One region of the Pedococcus sp. P2_F6 genome, then DNA from elsewhere that is predicted to be linked to it. Evidence: predicted binding sites of a transcription regulator. Region 1 holds the regulator's gene; the other holds the start of a gene.

Evidence for each region. The regulator LexA, encoded in region 1, represses DNA repair genes until DNA is damaged. The targets are predictions, from matches to a motif close to TCGAACANNTGTTCGA.
Region 2: AC1DWP_RS03485 (HNH endonuclease signature motif containing protein) is a predicted target of LexA. The motif match lies at 2,010-2,025, and genes of this name have one in related genera.

What each region holds. Positions count from the first base shown of each region.
Region 1 is NZ_JBFUEZ010000005.1:8,784-14,789, reverse strand. It holds gene AC1DWP_RS15205 (NAD-dependent protein deacetylase) at 1-445, shown strand, start outside; gene AC1DWP_RS15200 (class I SAM-dependent methyltransferase) at 452-1,129, opposite strand; gene AC1DWP_RS15195 (N-acetyltransferase family protein) at 1,148-1,687, shown strand; gene AC1DWP_RS15190 (DUF4259 domain-containing protein) at 1,757-2,170, shown strand; gene AC1DWP_RS15185 (hypothetical protein) at 2,146-2,358, opposite strand; gene lexA (transcriptional repressor LexA) at 2,570-3,295, opposite strand; gene AC1DWP_RS15175 (LysM peptidoglycan-binding domain-containing protein) at 3,551-3,949, shown strand; gene AC1DWP_RS15170 (winged helix DNA-binding domain-containing protein) at 4,400-5,674, opposite strand; gene AC1DWP_RS15165 (SRPBCC family protein) at 5,722-6,006, shown strand, end outside.
Region 2 is NZ_JBFUEZ010000001.1:729,960-735,965, forward strand. It holds gene AC1DWP_RS03475 (LLM class flavin-dependent oxidoreductase) at 50-1,204, shown strand; gene AC1DWP_RS03480 (FMN reductase) at 1,201-1,848, shown strand; gene AC1DWP_RS03485 (HNH endonuclease signature motif containing protein) at 2,033-3,379, shown strand; gene AC1DWP_RS03490 (trypsin-like serine peptidase) at 3,600-4,643, shown strand; gene AC1DWP_RS03495 (hypothetical protein) at 4,640-5,323, shown strand; gene AC1DWP_RS03500 (hypothetical protein) at 5,327-6,006, shown strand, end outside.

The DNA.
Region 1 (6,006 bases):
CTGTGGCGACCGCACCTCCCGCTGGGACCTCGACGACCGGATGCGCGAGGCCAATCCCACCTACACGGTGACCAGCGACGAGATCCGTCCGGACGGCGACATCGTCCTCAACGACCTCGACGTGGCCGCCTTCCGCACACCCCTGTGCCTGGTCTGCGGTCACGACACGCTCAAGCCAGACGTCGTGTTCTTCGGCGAGTCCGTGCCGAAACCGTTGGTGGAGAAGTGTTTTCGCCTCACGGAGCAGGCCAGCGCGCTGGTCGTCCTGGGCTCCAGCCTCAAGGTCATGAGCGGCTATCGGTTCGTCCGCCGTGCGGCAGCGCTCGACATCCCGGTCGCGATCATCACCCGCGGACCAACCCGAGGCGACGGCGAGGCCACCGTGCAGCTCGACGCGCCCCTCGCCCCGACCCTCGAGGAACTGCTCAGCCGGCTGGCCGCCTGACGAACCTCACGCCGGTCGCCGGGCTATCAGCACCACGTCGATCGCGTCGCCCTGCTCGGTGGGCCGCACGTACTCCTCGCAGCGCTCGACGTCCAGGTCCCCGGCCGCCGCCCGCAGCTGCTCGGGTGTGTGCAGCAGCGCCGGGTCGGACGGGCCGCCGACCCCTTCGGTGAGGTTGCGCAGGCCGTGGCCGACGACCACCAGCGCACCGCCCGGCGTCAGCCACGTCCGGGTGCGGGAGACCACGTCGGAGGGCAGGTGGAGGTACGACACGAGGACGAGGTCGAAGAGGAATAGGGGCGCCGGGTGCCAGGACCGGGCGTCCGCCACCACCCAGTCGATCCGGAGCCCGCGACTGGAGGCCTCCTTCTCGCCCTTGGCCAGCCCCACCGCCGAGAAGTCGACCGCCGTGACCCGCCAGCCCTTCGAGGCCAGCCACACGGCGTGTCGGCCCTCGCCGGCGCCGAGGTCGAGGGCGCGACCGGGCGGCCAGGCGCCCACGATCCTTTCCACCTCGGCGTTGGGCGTCGCGCTCCAGACGTGCTCGTGGGCGGCATACCGCTCGTCCCACAAGGCCTGTCGGTCCGTCGGCCCACCGCGGTCGGGGTCGGGCAGCTTCGAAGCCTCAGCCGAGTCGTGCGTCCCGTGGCTGTGGTCGTGGCGGTGGCCGTGCTCGTCGCTCATCCCCCTAGCATCGCCGATATGAGCAGCATTGCCCCGGACAGCGGCCGCGCAATCGTCGTCCGTGACGCGACGCCGGCGGACCTCCCCGCGATGGCCGCCGTCTACGACGAGCAGGTCCGCACCTCGGTGGCGACCTTCGACACCGAACCCCGCGGCGCGGCATACCTCGGTGAGAAGCTCGCCGCCACCGGTGCCGGCAACGTCGGCAACGTCGTCCTCGTCGCCTGCGCGGACGAGCAGCTGCTCGGGTACGCGTTCTCCGGTGCCTTTCGCCCGCGGCCGGCCTACGACGGCACCAAGGAGGTGTCGGTCTACCTCGCGGAGGGCGCGCGCGGTCTCGGCCTCGGACGGACCTTGTATGCCGCGCTGCTGGCGCGGCTGGACGCCGCACCTGAGGTGCACACCCAGGTGGCCGTGATCGCCCTACCGAACGACGCCAGCGTGGCGCTGCACGTCGCGTGCGGCTTCGAGCGGGTGGGAGTGCTTCACGAGGTCGGACACAAGTTCGGTCGTTACGTCGACACGGCCTGGTACCAACGGATGACTCCGCACGAGTAGGACTGGCGTGTCGCTGCGTCTCTTGGCACCCTCGAAGGAGCATCGTTCGCACGCTGTGGAGGTTGGGAGATGGGCGCCACCGGAGCCGGGCCGTTCGAGAACGACGACGCACTCGACCTGCTCGACGAGCTCGAGGAGTCCGAGCAGGACGTGCGACGCAAGCGGGTCGAGGCGGCCCTCGACCAAGTGGTCCGCGCGCGGGGGTACATCGAGGCGCCGACCATGTCGCAGGCGGTGGCCGCAGCGGTGCTCGTGGCTGCCTGCGACGACTTCGAATCCGTCGTGGGCGAACGCAATGTGCCCTGGTGGGTCGACGAGGAACCCATCGAGGTGGACGAACAGCTGGAGGAGCTCGCCACCCGGGCACTGCACCGGGCGATGCAGTCAGACGACAACGAGCTGTGGGAGCTGTGGGCCGAGGGTGACGGCGGCGAACGCTTCGCCACCAAGATCACGCACTACCTCGACGCGCTGGGTGACTGAGCGGGGGAATGGGCGGGGGACTGGGCGGGGAGCTGACCCTGTGCCCGACAGATCCCGAGAGCCGCGTCGATCTGGTCCAGGTTCAGCTGCGAGCAGGCGTGGCTCGCGGCGTCGATCAGGTCCGCGAGCAGTTCGATCTCGGACCCCAGCACCTGGTCGGTGAGATCGGGGTCGGGTTGGGCCTCCATGTGTAGAGAACGCACGTGCGAGTCGCCTGTTACGGGGCACGTGACGCACACGGGCCCGCGAGGTCCGCTTCAGTCCATTCGGGCGAATGAGCCATCAGCCGAACGGATGATGGGTCGACTCGTGCCGGCCCCACGACGCGCCTGCACGCACGTGTGCCGCGGAGCGCACGAGGCGCTCCGCGGCACACGTCGCCGGACCTGAGCGTCGAGCTCAGACCCGACGAAGCACCGCCGTGACCTTGCCGAGGATCGTGGCGTGGTCTCCGTCGATGGGGTCGAAGGCGGCGTTGTGCGGCATCAGCCACACCTTGCCGTCCTTGCGCTTGAAGGTCTTGACGGTGGCCTCGTTGTCGAGCATCGCCGCGACGATGTCTCCGTTGTCGGCCGTGGGCTGCTGGCGGACGACGACCCAGTCGCCGTCGCAGATCGCGGCTTCGATCATCGAGTCGCCGACGACCTGGAGGAGGAACAGCTGGCCCTCGCCGACGATCTGCCGGGGGAGAGGGAAGACGTCCTCGACGGTTTCCTCGGCGAGGATGGGCACACCGGCGGCGATGCGCCCGAGCACGGGCACGTAGGTCGCAGCCGGGCGCTGGTCGCCGGACCCGGTCTCGTCGTAGGTCGCCGTCTCGTCCTCGGCGGAGGCGCCGCCGCGGTAGCCCCGCATGTCGGCGGGGGAGTCGGGGGAGACCACCTCGATGGCGCGCGGCCGGTTGGGGTCGCGGCGCAGGAAGCCCTTGCGCTCGAGGGTGGAGAGCTGGTGGGCGACCGAGCTGGGGGAGGTGAGGCCGACCGCCTCGCCGATCTCGCGCAGGCTCGGCGGGTAGCCGCGCCGGTCGACCGAGTTGCGGATCACCTCGAGCACCCGTCGCTGCCGGACGGTGAGCCCGTCACCGCGATCGCGGTCGGGCAGTTCCTTGACGTTGTCGTCGCTCATGCCGCTTCCTCACTTGAGCAGTTTCGGGTGCAGGTGCAGGTCAGGTGCCGTATGCCGGGTGCTCGCGGAGCCGTTGTCAGTGCCCTCTGATGTGCTAGCGGCATGAACACAGCGTATGGCCTTCGAACGCCTGTGCCAAACATGTGTTCGACGCGTGTCTTGATTGATTCGAACATGCGTGCTAGAAATCAGTCAAGCAGTTCTTCGCACACCCGTTCGAGGAACGCAGCAGAGCACGTCACGATGGAGGACCTGATGAGTGCAGCAGTCGCTTGGGACGTCGCCCCCGCACCGGTGCGGGTCCCCGTTCGCCCGGCTCGCCCCCGCCTGGTCTCGGTGCCCACCGGCCCAGAGGTCGCCGTCGCTCCCGCCGCCCCGCTGCGCCTGACCCGTGCAGCCCGGCTCGCGATCACGCTCACCGTCGTGGTGACGGCCGTGGCCCTGGCGATCGCCGTGTTCTCCGGTGGCGCGTCCGCCACCGTGATCGACCACTCCACCACGGTGCAGTCCGGTCAGACCCTGTCGCAGATCGCGGTCGAGCAGCTCCCGCAGCTGTCCATGGCCGAGGCGGTCGCCCAGATCCAGGTCGCCAACGACCTGACCGACAGCAACGTCCACGCCGGTCAGACGCTGCTCATCCCCGCCGTCGGCTGAGACCCGCCAGCTGCCGACTGAGCGCGCCGGTCGAGTGCCCTACGCATTTCGCGCTACGCGATAACCACGATGCGCTGGGCGCGAACCTCGTAGGACCGTGGTCGGCATGCACACCACCACACGGATGGCGGCCGCCCTGGCCGCAGCTGCCGGAGCAGTGACCTTCTCGGTGCTCCCGGCCATCGCCGCGGCGGGAACTCCCACCTCGTTCACCGTCGACACCCAGTTCGTGGACGGACCCAGCGACATCACGGCCGCGACTGGTCCGCTCTCGGCATGCACCCAGGTCACCGACCTCGAGAACGCCGCCGACCTGCGGACCCACAACCAGCTCGTCTTCAGCGGGGTCAAGCAGCTCACCTGTGGCACGGCGACGGTGACGGTCGGATATCAGGCCTTCATCACCCTCCCCGCGTTCCAGAACCCGAACGTGCTCCCAGAAGGCGGCGGCTACCGGACCTTCGGGGACTGGTGGGTCATCGACTCGACCCTGCCGGGCGTGAGCTCGGGCGGCGGCAAGCTGGCGGGCGACAACCGCACCTGCACGCTCGATGCCGGCTCAGTCGGCTGCATCACCGACGCCTCCCGCTTCGGCCTGCGTGCTGGGTGGCCGAGCTCGCCGCCCCAGAGGTGCGGGGTGCCTTCGTTCTCGACCAGGGACAGGTCGCGCCCAAGGAAGCCAGCGAGGCGCTGGGCCGCCACCCTGACCTGGGTGCGTCCTCGAGTCGAGACCTCAGGAGCGAGGTGCACCTCGACCTGCACGGCGTCGGGTCGCACGGTCCGTTTCCAGAGCCCGACGTTGGTGCCGTCGAGCACCACGCTCGCCCAGAACGGGTCGGTGTGTTCGGCATAGGGGTGGCCGGGCAGCGCTGAGAAGTTCACCTGCGGATAGGTCAGCACCGCCTCGTCATAGGTCGGGAAGAGGTATGCCGCCGGGGCGCCTCGACTGACCCGGCGCACCTGCGTCGGGTCGAACCAGTGCGGGATGCCGTCGACCTCCACTTCCTCCAGGTGGTCGCCGAGCTGTGCGAGCGCTGCCTTGGTGTCGCTGACCGTCATGGTGGCCCACCGGGTGAAGTCCTTGACCGAGGCCGGCCCGTGGCCGCTGAAGAACCGTCGGACCAGCTCCACGACAGCCTCGTCCCGGCTGCGTTCGGGTGTCGGCGCAATGACCTCGTCGACGAGGGCGTAGGAGTGGTGGACACCCTTCATCGGCCCTGAGCAGACCAGGCCGCGCATCTCCGCGACGATGAGCAGGTGGCCGAGCTGTTCGCCGGGCTTGATGCGTGAACCGCGCTCGACGAACGCCTCACCGAGCTCGGGTCGAGTGAGAAAGTTCTTGTCCTGCAACAGTTTTGCCAGCAGCTCGAACCCGTCGCCGAGCCGCTTCGTGTCGTCGAGGCCGAGCTGGCGGTGCCGCGCTCCCATGCTCGACAGCACGCGCGGCGAGGTGAGGGCGAGGATCCAGCGCAGGTCCTCGGGAGCGACGAAGTGCCACGTCGGCCGCAGGATGTGGGTGCGCAGGAAGGCGCCGGTGTCGAACTCACGCTGCACCGCGGCATACCGGTCCTTGCGGGAGCGCATGGCGAGCGAGAAGAAGGCGTGGTCGCGCTCCTGGCTCTGCACACACGTGAGCAGTCGCACGACGTCTGCGGCGCGGGGCAGCGGCGCCGAGCTGAGCCGCTGGGTGGCCAGCCGCTGGGCGAGGACGCTCGCGTGATCCATGGCGTCATCCTCTCGAATACCGCCGACAGGTGCGCGACCATGGAGGGGTGGAGCAGAGCACGACCGTCGACATCGCCGCCCCGCCGGAAAGGGTCTGGGAGGTGCTCACGGACGTCGAGCACTGGTCGGACTGGACCGCCTCGGTGCGCTGGGTTCGCCGCCTCGAGGACGGCCCGTTGCGGACGGGCTCGGCCGCCAAGATCAGCCAGCCCAAGGTCCCGACGGTGGACTGGGTGGTGACCGAGTTCGACCCCGGACGGATGTTCACGTGGGTGTCGTCCGGCCCCGGGGCGCTCACCACGGCGAGGCACTCGGTGGAGGCGCTCCCCGGC
Region 2 (6,006 bases), on a different contig from region 1:
TTGAATTCGCAACTACTTATCCACCTACCTCACGAGGAGCGCGAGCCCGATGCAGTTCGGAATCTTCACCGTCGGTGACGTGACCATGGATCCGACCACCGGCACGACCATCAGCGAGCACCAGCGGATCAAGAACACCGTGGAGCTCGCACGCCAGGTCGAGCAGGTCGGGCTGGACGTCTTTGCCACCGGTGAGCACCACAACCCTCCGTTCGTGCCCAGCTCCCCCACCACCACGCTCGGCTTCATCGCGGCGCAGACCGACAAGCTCCTGCTGTCCACCTCGACGACTCTCATCACGACGAACGACCCGGTGAAGATCGCGGAGGACTACGCGACCCTCCAGCACCTCGCCGACGGCCGCGTGGACCTGATGATGGGCCGCGGCAACACCGGCCCCGTCTACCCGTGGTTCGGCAAGGACATCCGCGACGGCATCCCGCTGGCCATCGAGAACTACGCGTTGCTGCGCCGCCTCTGGACCGAGGACGTCGTGACGTGGGAGGGCAAGCACCGCACGCCCCTGCAGTCCTTCACCGCCACGCCACGCCCGCTCGACGGCATACCCCCGTTCGTGTGGCACGGCTCGATCCGCAGCACTGAGATCGCGGAGCAGGCGGCCTACTACGGCGACGGCTTCTTCCACAACAACATCTTCTGGCCGATGAGCCACACCCGGCAGATGGTGGCGCTCTACCGTCGCAGGTTCGAGCACTACGGCCACGGCTCCGCGGACCAGGCCATCGTCGGGCTCGGCGGGCAGGTGTTCATGCGAGCCAACAGCCAGGACGCGGTGCGCGAGTTCCGCCCCTACTTCGACAACGCACCCGTCTACGGTCACGGACCGTCCCTGGAGGACTTCAGCCGGGAGACGCCCCTCACCGTGGGTTCGCCCGACCAGGTGATCGAGCGGTATGCCGCGATGGCCGACTCCGTCGGCGACTACCAGCGCCAGCTGTTCCTGCTCGACCACGCAGGGCTGCCGCACCGGACGGTGATGGAGCAGGTGGAGATCCTGGGCACCCAGGTCGTGCCCGAGCTGCGGAAGATCGCGGCTGCGCGCAAGCCGGCCCACGTTCCGGACGCCCCCACTCACGCCAGCCGACTGGCCGCGGCGACCAGGCACGCCACCGAGCGCCCCGCCACGCACGCCACCACTTCCGCCACCACTCCCGCCACGCAGGACCTGGAGGTCACCCGATGAGCTCCCAGCAGACGAGTGCCCGGCAGATCGTCGTCGTGCAGGCCGGGCTGGGCCAGCCCAGCACCACGAGACTGCTCGCCGAGCGGCTGGCCACCGCCACCCAGGACGCCTTGCTCGAACGCGGCGACGAGGCGGAGGTGACCTTCGTCGACCTGCGCGAGCACGCCCACGACCTCGCCAACACCCTGCTGACCGGCTTCGCCACCGGCGGCCTACGCCTGGCCCTGGACGCCGTCCGCGACGCTGATGCGGTGATCGCCGTGACGCCGGTGTTCCAGGCGTCCTACAGCGGACTGTTCAAGACGTTCGTGGATGTCCTGGACGACTCGGCCCTGCGCGGCACCCCGGTGCTCATGGCGGCGACCGCCGGCACGGCCCGCCACTCCCTGGTGCTCGAGCACGCCATGCGACCGATGTTCTCCTACCTCAAGGCGGTCACGGTGCCGACAGGCGTCTTCGCGGCCTCTGAGGACTGGGGCACGGGCGGCACCGTGGATGCCGGCTTGTCGAGCCGCATCACCGTCGCCGCGGGCGAGCTCGCCGACCTCGTCACCGGCGGCGCGGCGCCTGGGTCGGCGTCAAGGGCCGCTCGGGTCGACGAGTTCGCCGATCCGGTGCCGTTCGAGGAGCTGCTCGCCGGCTGAGACGCGCTAGGAGCCGACGGCATTGACGTCATCACCGCCTCCGTCGGCAGACTCCCGAACCACGGCACCAACCTCACCTAGCACGTGGCACCGACAGTCCCATTGCGATGAATTCCATTGCGCTGCAACCAATTTCCCAGTTACGGCGCTTGCGAAGGAGCTCGAACACCTGTACGATTGCGACATGTCGATCAGCCCGATTGCCGAGCAGCGTGACGAGGTCCAGCGCGACCTCTGGGCGCGCACCGCGACCGTGGCCGGCCGGTTGAACCGCGCCCACGCGGAGCTGGTCGACGTCGCGGCCGAGCTCATCGAGGGCGACCACTGGGGCGACGGCGGGTTCCGCTCCCCCGAGCACTACTTGGTCGTGCGGGCAGGGCTGTCGCCGGCGCACGCGCGAGACGTGGTCGCGGTGGCGCGGCGGCGAGCTGAGCTCCCGACGATGGCCAGGTCGGTCGCGACAGGTGCCCTGTCGCTGGACCAGGCCGCTGTCGTCGCCCACCACGTGCCCGCGTCGCACCAGCGGTCGGTCGGTGAGCTGGCGGTGCACATGACGGTGCCGCAGCTGCGGCGAGCAGTCTCGCGACACGCGTTCACCGTTCCTCCTGGCGACAGTGACCCGGCGGAGCCCAACGAGCCGAGCTCGCCGACAGACGCCTCCGTCGCACAGGGCCACGCGGAACGTCGAGCCTGCGCGCGTCCTGAGCTGTCCATGCACTTCGACCGCGACGGCCGGTTCCAGCTGCGCTACAGCGCACCGGCTCCCATCGGAGCCCTGGTCGAGCAGGCACTCAAGGAAGCCAAGGACGCGCTGTTCATCGCCCAGACTGGCGCGGCACCGCCCGAAGACACGAAGAGCGGGCAGGGCTCCAGTGGTGGCGAGGGGGCGTCCGTCGTCCCGCTGGTGCACGATTCCAGGGCGGACCGTCCCACGTACGCCGATGCCCTCGAAGAGATCGCCCACCGGGCGCTGTCGACCGTGACGTCGACCAGCCGGTCCAGTCACTACCGGGTCTATCTGCACCTGTCGACCGATGGCGCCTGGATCAACGGCGGCGGAGCGATCCCGCAGCGACTCCTGAGCCGCTTCCTCTCCGACGGCATGGTCCAGCCGGTCTGGGAGACCGATGGCCGGCCGGTCAGCGTGGGCCGCGCCATGCGGATCCTGCCGAGTCGGTCGCGTCGGCTCATCGAGGACCGCGACCGCGGCTGCCGCTTCCCGGGCTGCACGGCCACCCGGTTCGTCGAGATCCACCACCTCGAGGAGTGGGCATCGGGCGGCGCGACCGACGTCGATAACCAGGTCAGTCTCTGCCCGTTCCACCACGACGCCATCGACCGTGGCGACGTCACGATCAGCGGCGACCCCACCCGACCCGACGGCCTGGCGGTGACCAACCGCTACGGGCTCCCGGTGCGGCCCCCCCTCCCACGCAGAACTGGTCACACCAGCCGGTGGCGAGCCGCCGGGCACCTGGCTGGGGCACGCGGCCTACCAACCACCCACGGGCGAACGCGCCCGCTGGGCTGACATCGAGGTGCCGCCGGACCGCGACCTGCCGCCACGAACCCGCCTGCGCGCCGTCCCTGCGGGCTGACGACCTCCGCGCGGTCCGACTCGTGCGGCGCGTTGCCCGATCGCCCCTACGTCATCTTGCTGATGCCCAGCGGGCGACATCGCGCCCATACTGAGGCATCTGCAGGGAAGCCCCTCCGACCAGCAGCAAGGACGACCACGGAGGCGTGCCGCGATGGCGATCATGAGTGCCCTGCCCGACCCAGCGCAAGGGGCAGACCCTACGGCTGCCCTGCCTGAACCCACGTTCACGCCCGGGCCGGCCACGGTCGAGCAGATCGAGGCAGTGCGGTCGGCGAAACGGGATGCGTGGCGGACCGAGCCGTTGGCCCGCAAGGTCGCGTATGCCAGGCGGCAGGGCGCACCGGTGGCCGGCAACGCATCGCCGACCGTCGTCGACGAGACCCTCGAGCGGATCTTCAAGAACGCCGACTTCCTGCCGGGGTGGTGGCTGGGCGCGGGCGCGAAGCGTGCCGAAGCCGTCGCGAAGCTCACCACCGCCATGGAGATGGGCACCGGTTTCCTCGTCTCGCCATGGGTCTTGATGACCAACCACCACGTCCTCGACTCGGCCGAGACCGCGGCGGACACCATTGCCTGGTTCCGCTACGTCGAGGACGAGGACGGCGCGAGCCAGCCCACGAAGGTGGCCCTCCAGCCCGAGCGGTGCTTCGTCACCAGCCCCGCCGACGACCTGGACTTCACCCTGGTCGCCGTGGCCCCGGTCGCGGACAAGCCCCCGGGCGAGACGTTCGGCTACATCGCCATGCACGGCGGGGTGGGCAAGATCGTGAAGGGCCAGCCGGTCAACGTCATCCAGCACCCCCAGGGGCGGCACCGCGAAGTCACCCTGCGCAACAACACCTTCAGCGGTCCCCTCGTCGACGGCCAAGGGGTGGAGAACCCCAAGTACCTGCTCTACGACGCCGACACCGAACCCGGCTCATCCGGGGCTCCCCTGCTCAGTGACAGCTGGGAGCTCATCGGCCTCCATCACGCCAGCGAGCAGCAGCGCAACACCGAAGGCCAGTTCGTCGACCTCGACGGCAACCTCGCCGACGCCGACACCCCTGAGAACAAACGGATCTGGGTCGCCAACCGCGGCATCCGGATCTCCGCGATCGTCAGGGACCTGTCCGCACGAACCATCGATGCGAGCAACGGAACCGAGGCAGCGGAACTGGTCAGCCACGCGCTCGGACTGGGCGGGAACATATGAGCCGGGCACCGCTGTTGGTCCACGGGCGAAGCCGCATCGACCTCAGCGGGCGTCGACCACTGCAGGCACTGCTCGCCCTGCTGCTGGCGTCGATCCTGGTCGCCTGTGCCGGGTCCGGCGGTGGCGGGTTGGCGACCGACAGCTCGACGTCGGACCAGTCGACCTCCGAGCCCGGTCCCGAGCCGGCACCCACCCCAGAGGACACGGACCCCACCACCCCGGCTTCGTCGAGCAGCAACAGCAACCCGGCGATCTCCGTCGCACGCCTGCCGGTCGGCGGCGGATCCGCGCTGCGTGAGGACGACCCCACGCTGCAGTGCGCCGAGGTGTCCTGGATCGCCAACAACAACGGAGAGATCCCGCGCGGTACCGCGGTGGAGATCACGAGTCCCCTGTTCACCCCGAACGTCTTCAAGGTCGTACGGGGAGGATGTGGTTCCTCGCAACCCAACTGCGTCGGCTACATCTTCCGGTCGACCGCCCAACGCTGCGACCTGCTCGTCCGGCTGGTCGGGACGATCCCCCAGGACACCAGTCCGTCCGTGGGCTTCAAGGGTCTCGTCTACTGTCCGCGCAACGACTCCCCCACGTGCCGGCAGTTCGTGGCAGCGCTCGGCGACCAGCCGCAGATCTCCGTCCAGCTCACCGTGCCACCATCCCCAGAACCCGAGACGACCTGACGGATGGCAACCGAGCCCAGCCGACCGGGGGCGCAGGACGACGACACTCCCAGGAGCCCCAGCACCGTCGCCAGTCCTGACACCTCCGCCAGCACCTCCAGGCTGTCGTGGGACCGGGTCTACAGCTTCGCGGGCAACATCGTGGCTCCCGCGACCGCGCTCAGTGCGTTGCTCTTCTACTTCGGATACGTCTCGACGCGGGCGCAGTACCTCTACTTCGGCCTGGACGTCGACACCATCGGCCTGTCGACGCAGGCCTTCGTCATGCGTAGCCCGCAGCCGCTGCTGGTGCCGGTGCTCGTCCTGTTCCTCCTCGTGGCGGGTGGCGTCGCCGTCAACCGTTGGCTCGGGCCCCGACTGACCGGACACGCCCGGGCCACTCTCATCGTGGGCACGACCATCCTCGGCGTCGGGCTGGTGGTGCTGTTCTCGTACCCCGTCTCCGGACGGTGGACCTACTACCCGCTCGTCGCCCCCGTCCTCCTCGCGCTGGGAGCCGGCATCACGGCATACGCCATGGGGCAGCGGCACGGCACGGTCCGCCTGCGTGTCGCGCTGTGGCTCACAGTCGCCGCCGCTGTCTTCTGGACGAACGCGACGCTCGCGCAGTGGTCGGGCACGGGGCTGGGCCAGGAGCAGGCCGGCCGGCTCAACGAGCTGCCGAGGGTCGTCCTCGACACCCG